3 regions of the Butyrivibrio sp. WCD2001 genome follow, and region 2 is predicted to be linked to each of the others. Evidence: predicted binding sites of a transcription regulator. Region 2 holds the regulator's gene; each other region holds the start of a gene.
What was found. Region 2 encodes HrcA, which represses chaperone genes, less so after heat shock. Its sites were predicted from a motif close to TGTTAGCACTCNNNNNNNNNGAGTGCTAACA; they were not measured.
Positions count from the first base shown of each region.

Region 1: a site for HrcA is predicted at 1,447-1,477, ahead of clpB (ATP-dependent chaperone ClpB). Genes of this name have one in related genera too.
Region 3: a site for HrcA is predicted at 1,734-1,764, ahead of G630_RS0102545 (Hsp20/alpha crystallin family protein). Genes of this name have one in related genera too.

Region 1 covers NZ_KE384200.1:193,663-196,951, forward strand. Annotated here, with positions in the region: gene G630_RS0118755 (ABC transporter substrate-binding protein) at 1-1,414, shown strand, start outside; gene clpB (ATP-dependent chaperone ClpB) at 1,562-3,289, shown strand, end outside.
Region 2 covers NZ_AUJZ01000007.1:189,519-192,807, reverse strand. Annotated here, with positions in the region: gene G630_RS0108595 (pyridoxal phosphate-dependent aminotransferase) at 1-53, shown strand, start outside; gene G630_RS25025 (DUF6465 family protein) at 144-797, shown strand; gene hrcA (heat-inducible transcriptional repressor HrcA) at 1,001-2,032, shown strand; gene grpE (nucleotide exchange factor GrpE) at 2,052-2,732, shown strand; gene dnaK (molecular chaperone DnaK) at 2,860-3,289, shown strand, end outside.
Region 3 covers NZ_AUJZ01000001.1:593,310-596,598, reverse strand. Annotated here, with positions in the region: gene G630_RS20425 (DegV family protein) at 1-111, shown strand, start outside; gene G630_RS0102550 (alanine/glycine:cation symporter family protein) at 134-1,657, shown strand; gene G630_RS0102545 (Hsp20/alpha crystallin family protein) at 1,884-2,333, shown strand; gene G630_RS23240 (EAL domain-containing protein) at 2,464-3,289, shown strand, end outside.

The DNA.
Region 1 (3,289 bases), on a different contig from region 2:
CAATGCCCATGGAAGCGCGGTTGTTCTGCCATCTCTGGCAAAGGACTGGGAAGTGTCTGATGACGGTATGACCTACACATTTCACCTTCGCGAGGGTGTAACCTTCAGTAACGGATCACCGCTTACGGCTTCGGATGTGCTGTATTCATTTACCCGTCTTCTGACTCATCCTGATTCCTGCAATCAGGATATCATTGATAATATTGTAGGTGCCGCTAAATTAGAAGCCGGTGAGACTGATCAGCTGGAAGGCTTTAAGATTTTGGGAGATCTTGATTTTTCCATTACTTTAGAGGAACCTTTTGCGGCATTTTTGCCATGCCTATCCATGCCCGGTGCATCTATTATGGATGAAGCGACAACTGTTGAGGCAGGGGACCGTTTTGGGACGGAGCCCGAATGGACAGTCGGAACCGGCTCCTTCGTTCTATGGAAATGGAATAAGGGAGAAGGTATGCTGCTCAAAGCAAATAAGAATTGCTGGAACGGAGTACCTAAGTGCGAAGGACTGGATCTGAGATTCCTGTCAGAGGCAGAAGATATTGAGGCATTATTTGAAAAGGGTGAACTGGATATCCTGGATCTGGATGGCCTTGGCAGCGATGCTGATAAATATCTGAATGATAGTTCGTATAAGGATCGTTTGTTCCGCGCACATCCGGTAGGTATCACTTATATCGCGCTTAATGAGTCCATAGAACCTTTAAATAATGTGGCTGTACGTAAGGCACTGCAGATGGCGCTGGACAGACAGGCACTTCTGGACAGCAGCAGGAATGGAAGGGGAGAGATTGAGCAGGGAATATTCCCTCATGGCCTTAGCGGTTACAATGAGGATCTTCCCGAGATTGCCTATGATCCTGATGAAGCGGCGGCGCTCCTTGCTGATGCTGGGTATGGGGACGGATTTGAAATGACAATCAGCGTCAAATCTTCTGTAGCCGACTGGGAAAAGTCTATGATGGAATCAGTAGCATCCATGTGGGAAAAGATAGGAGTTAAAGCTACTGTGGAGGTAATCGATGACTCCGAATGGATGACCCTTCGAAAGAGCGGACAGCTTACCTGCTACGAGGCAACCTGGACAGCAGATTTTAACGATCCCGATAATTTCATTTATACATTTTTCGGAAATAAGGAGAACACAACCTTCAGGAGTCTTTGCTACCCGCGTGAGGACATCATGAAACGGGTTACCGATGCCCGTGCCATTACGGATAAGGATGAGCGCATCAAGGAATACAGAGACTTGGAGAAGACGATTATTCAGGATGAAGCTGCGTGGATACCGCTGTTTTCACGAATCCGATACTATGTGAAGAGTGAAAAGCTGGATGGCATTAAGGCATCCTGGAATGGCTCAGTGAAGAATAATTATAGAAACATGTCGAAAAAGTTAAAGACTATATATTGACCATGACATCACTTCGATGAACCGGAAAGAATTATTAGCACTCTCTATTGACGAGTGCTAATAATCGTGTTATAACAGTTGTAGAACAGAATATAATACAAAATTTCAGTCAGGAAGAACTACTAACCGGTAAAAGAGGTGATAGTTATGAAGATAGACAGATTTACACAAAAATCAATTGAGGCTGTCCAGAACATGGAGAAGGTTGCGGTTGACTACGGCAATCAGGAAATCGAGCAGGAGCATCTTTTATACAGCCTGCTGACCATAGAGGATAGCATTATTCCGAAACTCATTGAGAAGATGGGTATCGATAATAAGGTGTTCCTGTCAAGGGTTGATGAAGCTCTGAAAAAGAGAACCAAGGTGCAGGGAGGAAGCCCGTATGTGGGTGCCGGCCTTAATAAGGTTCTCCTTAAGAGTGAGGATGAGATGAAGGCGATGGGCGATGAATATGTGTCAGTTGAGCACATATTCCTTGCGATGCTTCACTATCCTAACAAAGAGATTATCAATATATTCCAGGCATTCGGAATCGACAGGAACAGATTCCTTAAGGCACTGTCCGAGGTGAGAGGTAATCAGAAGGTGACCTCCGATAATCCTGAGGCCACCTACGATACGCTTGAAAAATACGGAACAGAGCTTGTGGCCAAGGCAAAGGCGCAGAAGCTTGAGCCCGTTATCGGAAGAGACGCCGAGATAAGAAATGTCGTAAGAATTTTGTCCAGAAAGACCAAGAACAATCCTGTTCTCATCGGTGAGCCCGGTGTAGGTAAGACGGCGGTGGTTGAGGCGCTTGCGCAGAGAATTGCGGAGGGCGACGTGCCTGAGAACCTGAAGGATAAGAAAATCTTTTCGCTGGATATGGGTTCACTTGTTGCGGGCGCCAAGTACCGCGGTGAGTTCGAGGAGAGACTTAAGGCAGTTCTACAGGACGTCAAGGAATCCGACGGCGAGATAATTCTTTTCATAGATGAGCTTCATACAATAGTGGGTGCGGGAAAAACAGATGGCGCGCTTGATGCGGGCAATATGCTTAAGCCCATGCTTGCAAGAGGCGAACTTCACTGTATCGGTGCGACAACGCTTAATGAATACAGACAGTACATTGAGAAGGATGCTGCTCTTGAGAGACGTTTCCAGCCTGTAATGGTTTCGGAGCCTACAGTTGAAGATACCATAAGCATCCTCAGAGGACTTAAGGACCGCTATGAGGTTTATCACGGTGTTAAGATCATGGACTCAGCGCTCGTTAGTGCAGCGACACTCAGTAACAGATATATCTCCGACAGATTCCTTCCCGATAAGGCAATCGACCTGGTGGATGAGGCCTGTGCACTTATTAAGACCGAGATGGATTCTATGCCTGCAGAGCTTGATGAGATGAACAGGAAGATCATGCAGATGCAGATCGAGGAGACTGCTCTGAAAAAAGAGGATGATTCCTTAAGTAAGGAGAGGCTCGAAAATCTTCAAAAAGAACTGGCAGAATTAAAGGACAGTTTTGATAATCAGAAGGCACAGTGGACCAATGAGAAAGAAGCTGTGGACAGGCTTGCGGTAATTCGTGAAGAGATTGAGTCTGCAAACAGTGAACTTCAGATTGCCCAGAGAAGAGGTGATTTTGAGAAGGCCAGTGAACTTCAGTACGGCAGAATTCCCGAACTTAAGAAACAGCTCGAAGAGGAGGAACAGAAGGTTGGATCGAAGGACATGTCTCTTGTCCATGAGAGAGTATCCGATGAAGAGATAGCCCGGATTATTTCAAGATGGACAGGCATTCCTGTTGCCAAGCTGACTGAGAGTGAGAGAAATAAGACTCTTCACCTTGAGGATGAACTTCATAAGAGAGTCATCGGACAGGATGAAGCT
Region 2 (3,289 bases):
TTAAAAAGGCGCTTTCAAGAATAGAATCTGGTCTAAAAGCGCATAAATGTTGACTTTTTTTAGAATATGTACTAAACTCAAAAACGTAATGATAAATTTGCAAAAACGCATAACACGCGTTCCTTACGGAAAGAGAGGGAGATATGGCTGAAGACAAGTTGAGAGAAGCAGCTTTAAAGCCGATTGCGACTATCAAGAAACCGGTAATTGCTGCAGAAAAGAAGGATGAAGTAAAGCCTGCTGAGGCAGAGGCACCTAAGGCTGAGGAGAAGAAGGCTACAGCAGCTAAGAAGCCCGCAGCAAAGAAGGCAGCAGCTAAGAAGCCCGCAGCAAAGAAGGCTACAGCAACTAAGGCAGCAGCTAAGAAGACTGAGACCAAGGCAGCTGATAAGAAGGAAGAGAAGAAGCCCGCAGCAAAGAAGCCTGCAGCAAAGAAGGCAGCACCTGCTAAAAAGGCTACAGCAACCAAGGCAGCAGCCAAGAAGACTGAGACTAAGGCAGCAGCTAAGCCAGCAGCAAAGAAGCCTGCAGCAAAGAAGGCTACAGCAGCTAAGAAGCCAGCAGCAAAGAAGACAACAGCTGCAAAGGCTCCTGCAACAAAGACAAATATCGTTCTTCAGTATGCTGATAAGAGCGTTACATATGACACCTTTATCGAGAATGCCAAGAATGTATGGCAGTATGATATGGGAAGAAAAGTTTCCGAGATCAAGACTCTTGAGCTTTATGTAAAGCCCGAAGAGGAAAGAGTATACTTCGTTGTTAACGGCGAGGTTCATGCTGATTTTGGGATGTGATAAACAAGGATGGAAGGTCCCGGCCTGGCAAGCTTGCTTGCTGCAGGCCGGGACTTTATCACATATATGTAGATTATTCGTCCCCAGGGAGAAATCCTTGGGGTTTTTTATTGACATTAATAATTTATAGTGGTAATTTATTCTCAGAAGATGTTAGCACTCAATGACGTTGAGTGCTAACACATCAAAAAAGGAGGTTTGTGATGCAACTGGATGACAGAAAAAAGAAAATACTGCATGCAATTGTTCGCAATTACCTCGAGACAGGCGAGCCAGTGGGCAGTAGGACGATTTCCAAGTACACGGATCTTAATCTCAGTTCGGCTACCATCAGAAACGAGATGGCGGATCTTGAGGAGATGGGACTTATATTGCAGCCTCATACTTCCGCGGGACGTATTCCGTCAGATCAGGGCTACAGAGTTTATGTAGATGAGATGCTCGCTGAGAAGGAACAGGAAGTTGAGAACATGAAGGAGATGCTTCTGGATAAAGAAGAGAAGCTTGAGAAGCTCCTTAAGCAGGTTGCCAAGACCCTGGCGGTTGATACCAACTACGCTTCGATGATCTCAGCACCCATGATCAGAAGGAATAAGCTGAAATTCGTACAGCTTTCCAGAGTGGATGAGGAACACATTCTTACCACTATAGTAATAGAAGGAAACGTAATTAAGAACCGAATGGTTGAGGTGGAGCAGGAGCTTTCCGAAGCGGATATGCTTAAGCTCAATATCCTGCTTAATACCAGACTTGCAGGACTTTCCGTAGAGGACATTAACCTCGGACTTATAACTGCGATGAAGCAGGAGGCGGGTATCCACAGCGAGATAATCGACAAGATACTCGATACAGCCGGAGATGCCATTACGGAGGATGAGGACCTTCAGATTTACACCAGCGGTGCGAACAACATTTTCAGATATCCCGAGCTTGCTGATAAGGAGAGAGCAAGTGACCTCATAACCACTTTTGAGGATAAGAGCGATCTTACAAGTATCGTTGAGAATGCGCTTCAGTCCTCCTCAGAGGAGACAGGTATACAGGTTTACATCGGTAATGAGTCTCCGGTTCAGTCCATGAAGGATTGCAGCGTTGTAACAGCGACCTACGATCTCGGAGAGGGCATGAGAGGAACGGTAGGAGTTATCGGACCTAAGCGAATGGATTACGACAAAGTTGTCGGAGCACTTAAGAATATGATGAGAGCTCTGGATGATTTATATAAAAAAGAATAGAACCATAAGGAGTATTTAAGTGAGTAAGGAAGTTAAGAAGGATACAAATACAGTGTCCGGTAAGAAAACTGCAAAGGAACTTCAGCAGGAAGTTGCCGAGAAGGCTAAAAAGGTAGCTGATGCAGCAAACAAGGTTGCCGAGGCCGCAGAGGAAGAGGCTGCCGAAGCTGTAGCAGAGGCCGCTGAGAGCGTAGAAGGTGCCGAGAACACTGAAAACGCCGAGGGTGAGAAGAAAGGTCTTTTCGGTAAAAAAGAAAAGAAGAACCCTTACAAAGAAAAGTTCGAAGAGATGCAGGATAAATACATGCGCCAGCTTGCTGAGTTTGAGAACTTCAGAACAAGAACCGACAGAGAAAAGGCGCAGATGTTCAACCAGGGAGCATCCAGTGTACTTGAGAAAATTCTCCCTGTTGTAGATAACTTCGAAAGAGGACTTGCTGCTGTCCCTGAAGAAGAGAAGAATTCCGCTTTTGCAGACGGAATGAATATGATATACAAGCAGCTTATGAAGCAGATTGAGGATCTTGGTGTAACTCCCATCGAAGCCGTTGGAAAGGAATTTGATCCTAATTTCCACAACGCTGTAATGCAGGTTGAGAGCGAAGATGTCGAGGAAGGATTCGTGGCACAGGAGCTTCAGAAGGGTTATATGTATCACGACACAGTGCTCAGACACAGCATGGTTGCCGTTGCTAAGTAATCACTTAGCGAGGTTTTGCCGAGCTTAGTGTACTACTTAGTTCTGTCGAACACGAAGTGTGAGAGCAGAACTTCATTAGATTTTTATTGTTAATTATTCATTAGTTTTATAAACGGAGGAAAATAAAATGAGTAAGATCATAGGTATCGATTTAGGAACAACCAACAGCTGCGTAGCTGTTATGGAAGGTGGTCAGCCCACCGTTATCGCTAACGCTGAGGGTGCAAGAACAACACCTTCAATTGTAGCTTTCACAAAGAATGGCGAGCGTCTCGTAGGTGAGCCCGCTAAGCGTCAGGCAGTAACAAACGCTGAGAACACAATCTCATCAATCAAGAGAGATATGGGTACAGACAACGGCCGCACAATCGACGGCAAGAAGTATTCACCTCAGCAGATTTCAGCTATGATTCTTCAGAAGCTGAAGGCAGACGCAGAACAGTATCTCGGCGAAAAAGTAACAGAGGCAGTAATTACAGTTCCCGCATACTTCAATGACGCACAGCGTCAGGCTACAAAGGATGCAGGTAAGATTGCAGGTCTTGAAGTAAAGCGTA
Region 3 (3,289 bases), on a different contig from region 2:
CTTTCTGATTATGACGTGCCTGATGAGGATAAAGATAAAATTGCTGAGATAAAAAAATTTGCTTCGAAGTATGACTATGATGGAATCACAAATCTGATTAATCCTCAGTAATTGAAAGGATCTGTAAATTATTATGGAAACTATCACTCGGATTAATGATGCGGTTAATTCCTTTGCATGGGGAACTTTCGGACTGGTACTTTTGCTTGGTACCGGTCTGATTTGCACGTTTATTACCGGTGTTTTTCAGGTTGCGCATTTACGTCACTGGTGGGGAAAGACATTTGGAGCGATAAAGGGTGAAGCCCGCATTATCAATGATGCAGGTGCTCTGTCACAGTTTCGTGCATTTTGTATGGCACTTTGCTCAACAATAGGTACAGGAAATATTGCGGGAGTATCCACGGCTATCTGCGTAGGAGGACCGGGAGCTGTATTTTGGATGTGGATAGCGGCATTTCTTGGGATGATGACCAAGTACTCGGAAAACGTACTGGGACTATATTACAGGAGAAGAAATTCTGAAGGTGCATGGTCCGGAGGCCCTATGTATTACCTTGAAGACGGACTTGGAAGTATAAAAAAATGTAAACAGATCGGAAAAATACTGGCTGTTGCCTTCTGTGTTTTTACAGTACTTGCATCCTTTGGAATAGGGAATCTCAGTCAGATAAATAAGATAACACTAAATATGGAGGCCGCATTTCTTGCCGATGTTGATATGGGAACCTTCTGGGGTGCCCCTATATTGGACTGGTGGATTGGCGTTGTACTTATGCTTATCGGAGCTGTGATTATAATGGGAGGATTCAGACGACTGGCGTATGTCTCCGAGACACTGGTACCTGTAATGTCAATAGCTTATATTGCCGGGTGCCTAATCATTATCTTATGCAATATCGAGGCTATTCCGGCTGTATTCAGATCGATATTTCACTTTGCACTTGGTCCTGATGCCTTGAAAGGCGGAGCGGTTGGGACAGCGGTCCAGGTAGCGATGAATACAATAAAAAGCGGATGTAAGAGAGGTGTCTTCTCAAACGAAGCAGGACTCGGCTCTTCAGTAATGGCTCATGTTAATACCTGTGCCAGGGAACCCGTGAAGCAGGGGATGTGGGGAATGGCAGAAGTATTTCTGGATACCATTATTATCTGTACAATTACTGCAATTGTAGTACTGAGTTCAGGCGCGATTGATCTTAATACAGGTCTGACTGTAGTAGGTACTGATGATGCAACTTTGGTTGCACATGCTTTTAACCAGGTACTTGGTCGCCCCGGAGAAATATTTGTGGTTATTATAATAACGTTATTTGCATTTACAACTGTTATGGGATGGTCATATTACGGAGCGAAAGTTGTGGAATATCTGATCGGTGTTACGTGGGCGAAAATATACCGATTTATATTTATTATTCTTATGGTCTTTGGAGCTGTAATGGAATCATCTCTTGTCTGGGATATTTCCGATACCTTCAATGGACTTATGATGATACCTAATCTTATAGGCGTTCTTGTTTTATCACCGCTTGTCGTAAAGCTTACACGCAATTATGCGGACAGGAGAGTAAGGGGAAAAGATGTTGCACCTATGCTATCATATAATCGTGATATTCAGTCGGAAGCAATTCGTGCGATAAATAAGGGGGCGTATTAGTGATGATGAAATATTTCAAAGTGACGAGTCGCCGGAATCCGCATGTTTTCGTGCATGCGGATTATTTATAAAAAAATATTAGCACTCGCTTGACAAGAGTGCTAACAAGTGTTATAACAGTTATAGAACAAGGGAACAGAAATAAAGGGAGCAATAATAATTGTAATGACTCCGGTTCCGCTGCTCAAAGTTTATAATTTCATTCATATATAAGGAGGTAATTATTATGTTGATGCCTAGTATTTTTGAGGAGAATTTGTTTGATAACTGGTTCGATTTCCCGATGTTTAATGAGTTTGACAACACCGAGAGGAAGCTCTATGGCAAGCATGCCGACAGGCTTATGAAGACAGATGTCCATGACAATGAGGATCATTATGAAGTAGATATTGATCTGCCCGGCTTTAAGAAGGAAGATATCAGCCTTGAACTCGACAATGGTTACCTTACCATAAGTGCCACCAAGGGACTTGATAAGGATGAGAAGAACCATAAGGGTAAGATCATCAGACAGGAGCGCTATCAGGGCTCAATGCAGAGAAGCTTCTATGTAGGAGATAACCTTACTGAGGAAGATATCAAGGCAACCTTCAGACATGGCGTACTTAGTCTCAATGTACCTAAGAAAGAACAGGCTAAGGTTCCTGAGAAGAAGACAATAATGATCGAAGGATAAGAGATTGTTATTGATTTATAAATTGTTTATGTATTCTTTAACAATATTTAAACATACATAAGGCTTAGTTAATAATGCACCGGCCCTTTAAGTGGTAGAATTATCTATATCACTAAGGGTCGGTGTTTTTATGACGAAACAGTCGGTACTGCAAAAAATACGTACGGTATTTATAGTGCTTAGCGTCATTTGTCTGCTGGTTGCCGTCATGTTCCTTCGGCAGTTCGTGACGACTGATGATAACACCTCGATGGTTGGACCTGTTTACAAAGGAGAGGTCCAGCATCGAGTTCTTTTGCTGTCTTCTTATACTTCCCAGTATTACACATTTGAGCCGCAGATAGAGGGACTTAAACAGAGCCTCGATCCTAACGGTATAGAATTTGATGTTATGTTCATGGATGCCAAGAAGCATGCATCCAATGAGGATGTCGAGACTTTTCACAATTACTTTATTCAAAGAGTTAATTTAAAAAATGATTATGATGGCGTTATTCTGGCAGACGATGAGGCTGTTAAATTTGCCATGAAATATAAGGAAGAACTCTTTACGGATATTCCGGTTGTGTTCTTTGGTGTCAACAACATGACACTGGCACAGATGGCTGTTGAGCGCTATGAAATGTATGGCTTTTATGAAAATGATTACCTTACAAATACAATAGAGCTTTCAATGAAGATGATGCCTGATAGAAAAGTATACTATGGCATACATGATAATTCACCTGCCGGCCTTGCTGACATGGTTCTTTATAACCTTGAGAAAAGTAAGCATCCCGACTATACCTTTAATGAGATAAATATAGCTAAACTTCCTTTTGAAAAATTGCATGAAGAATTAAAGGCAATTCCCAATGATGCTGTGCTCATTTATATGACCTGCTTTAAGGATTCATCCGGAGTGGTTCATTCCACAAATGAGATGACCAATATTATAACTGCAACTACCAAGGTTC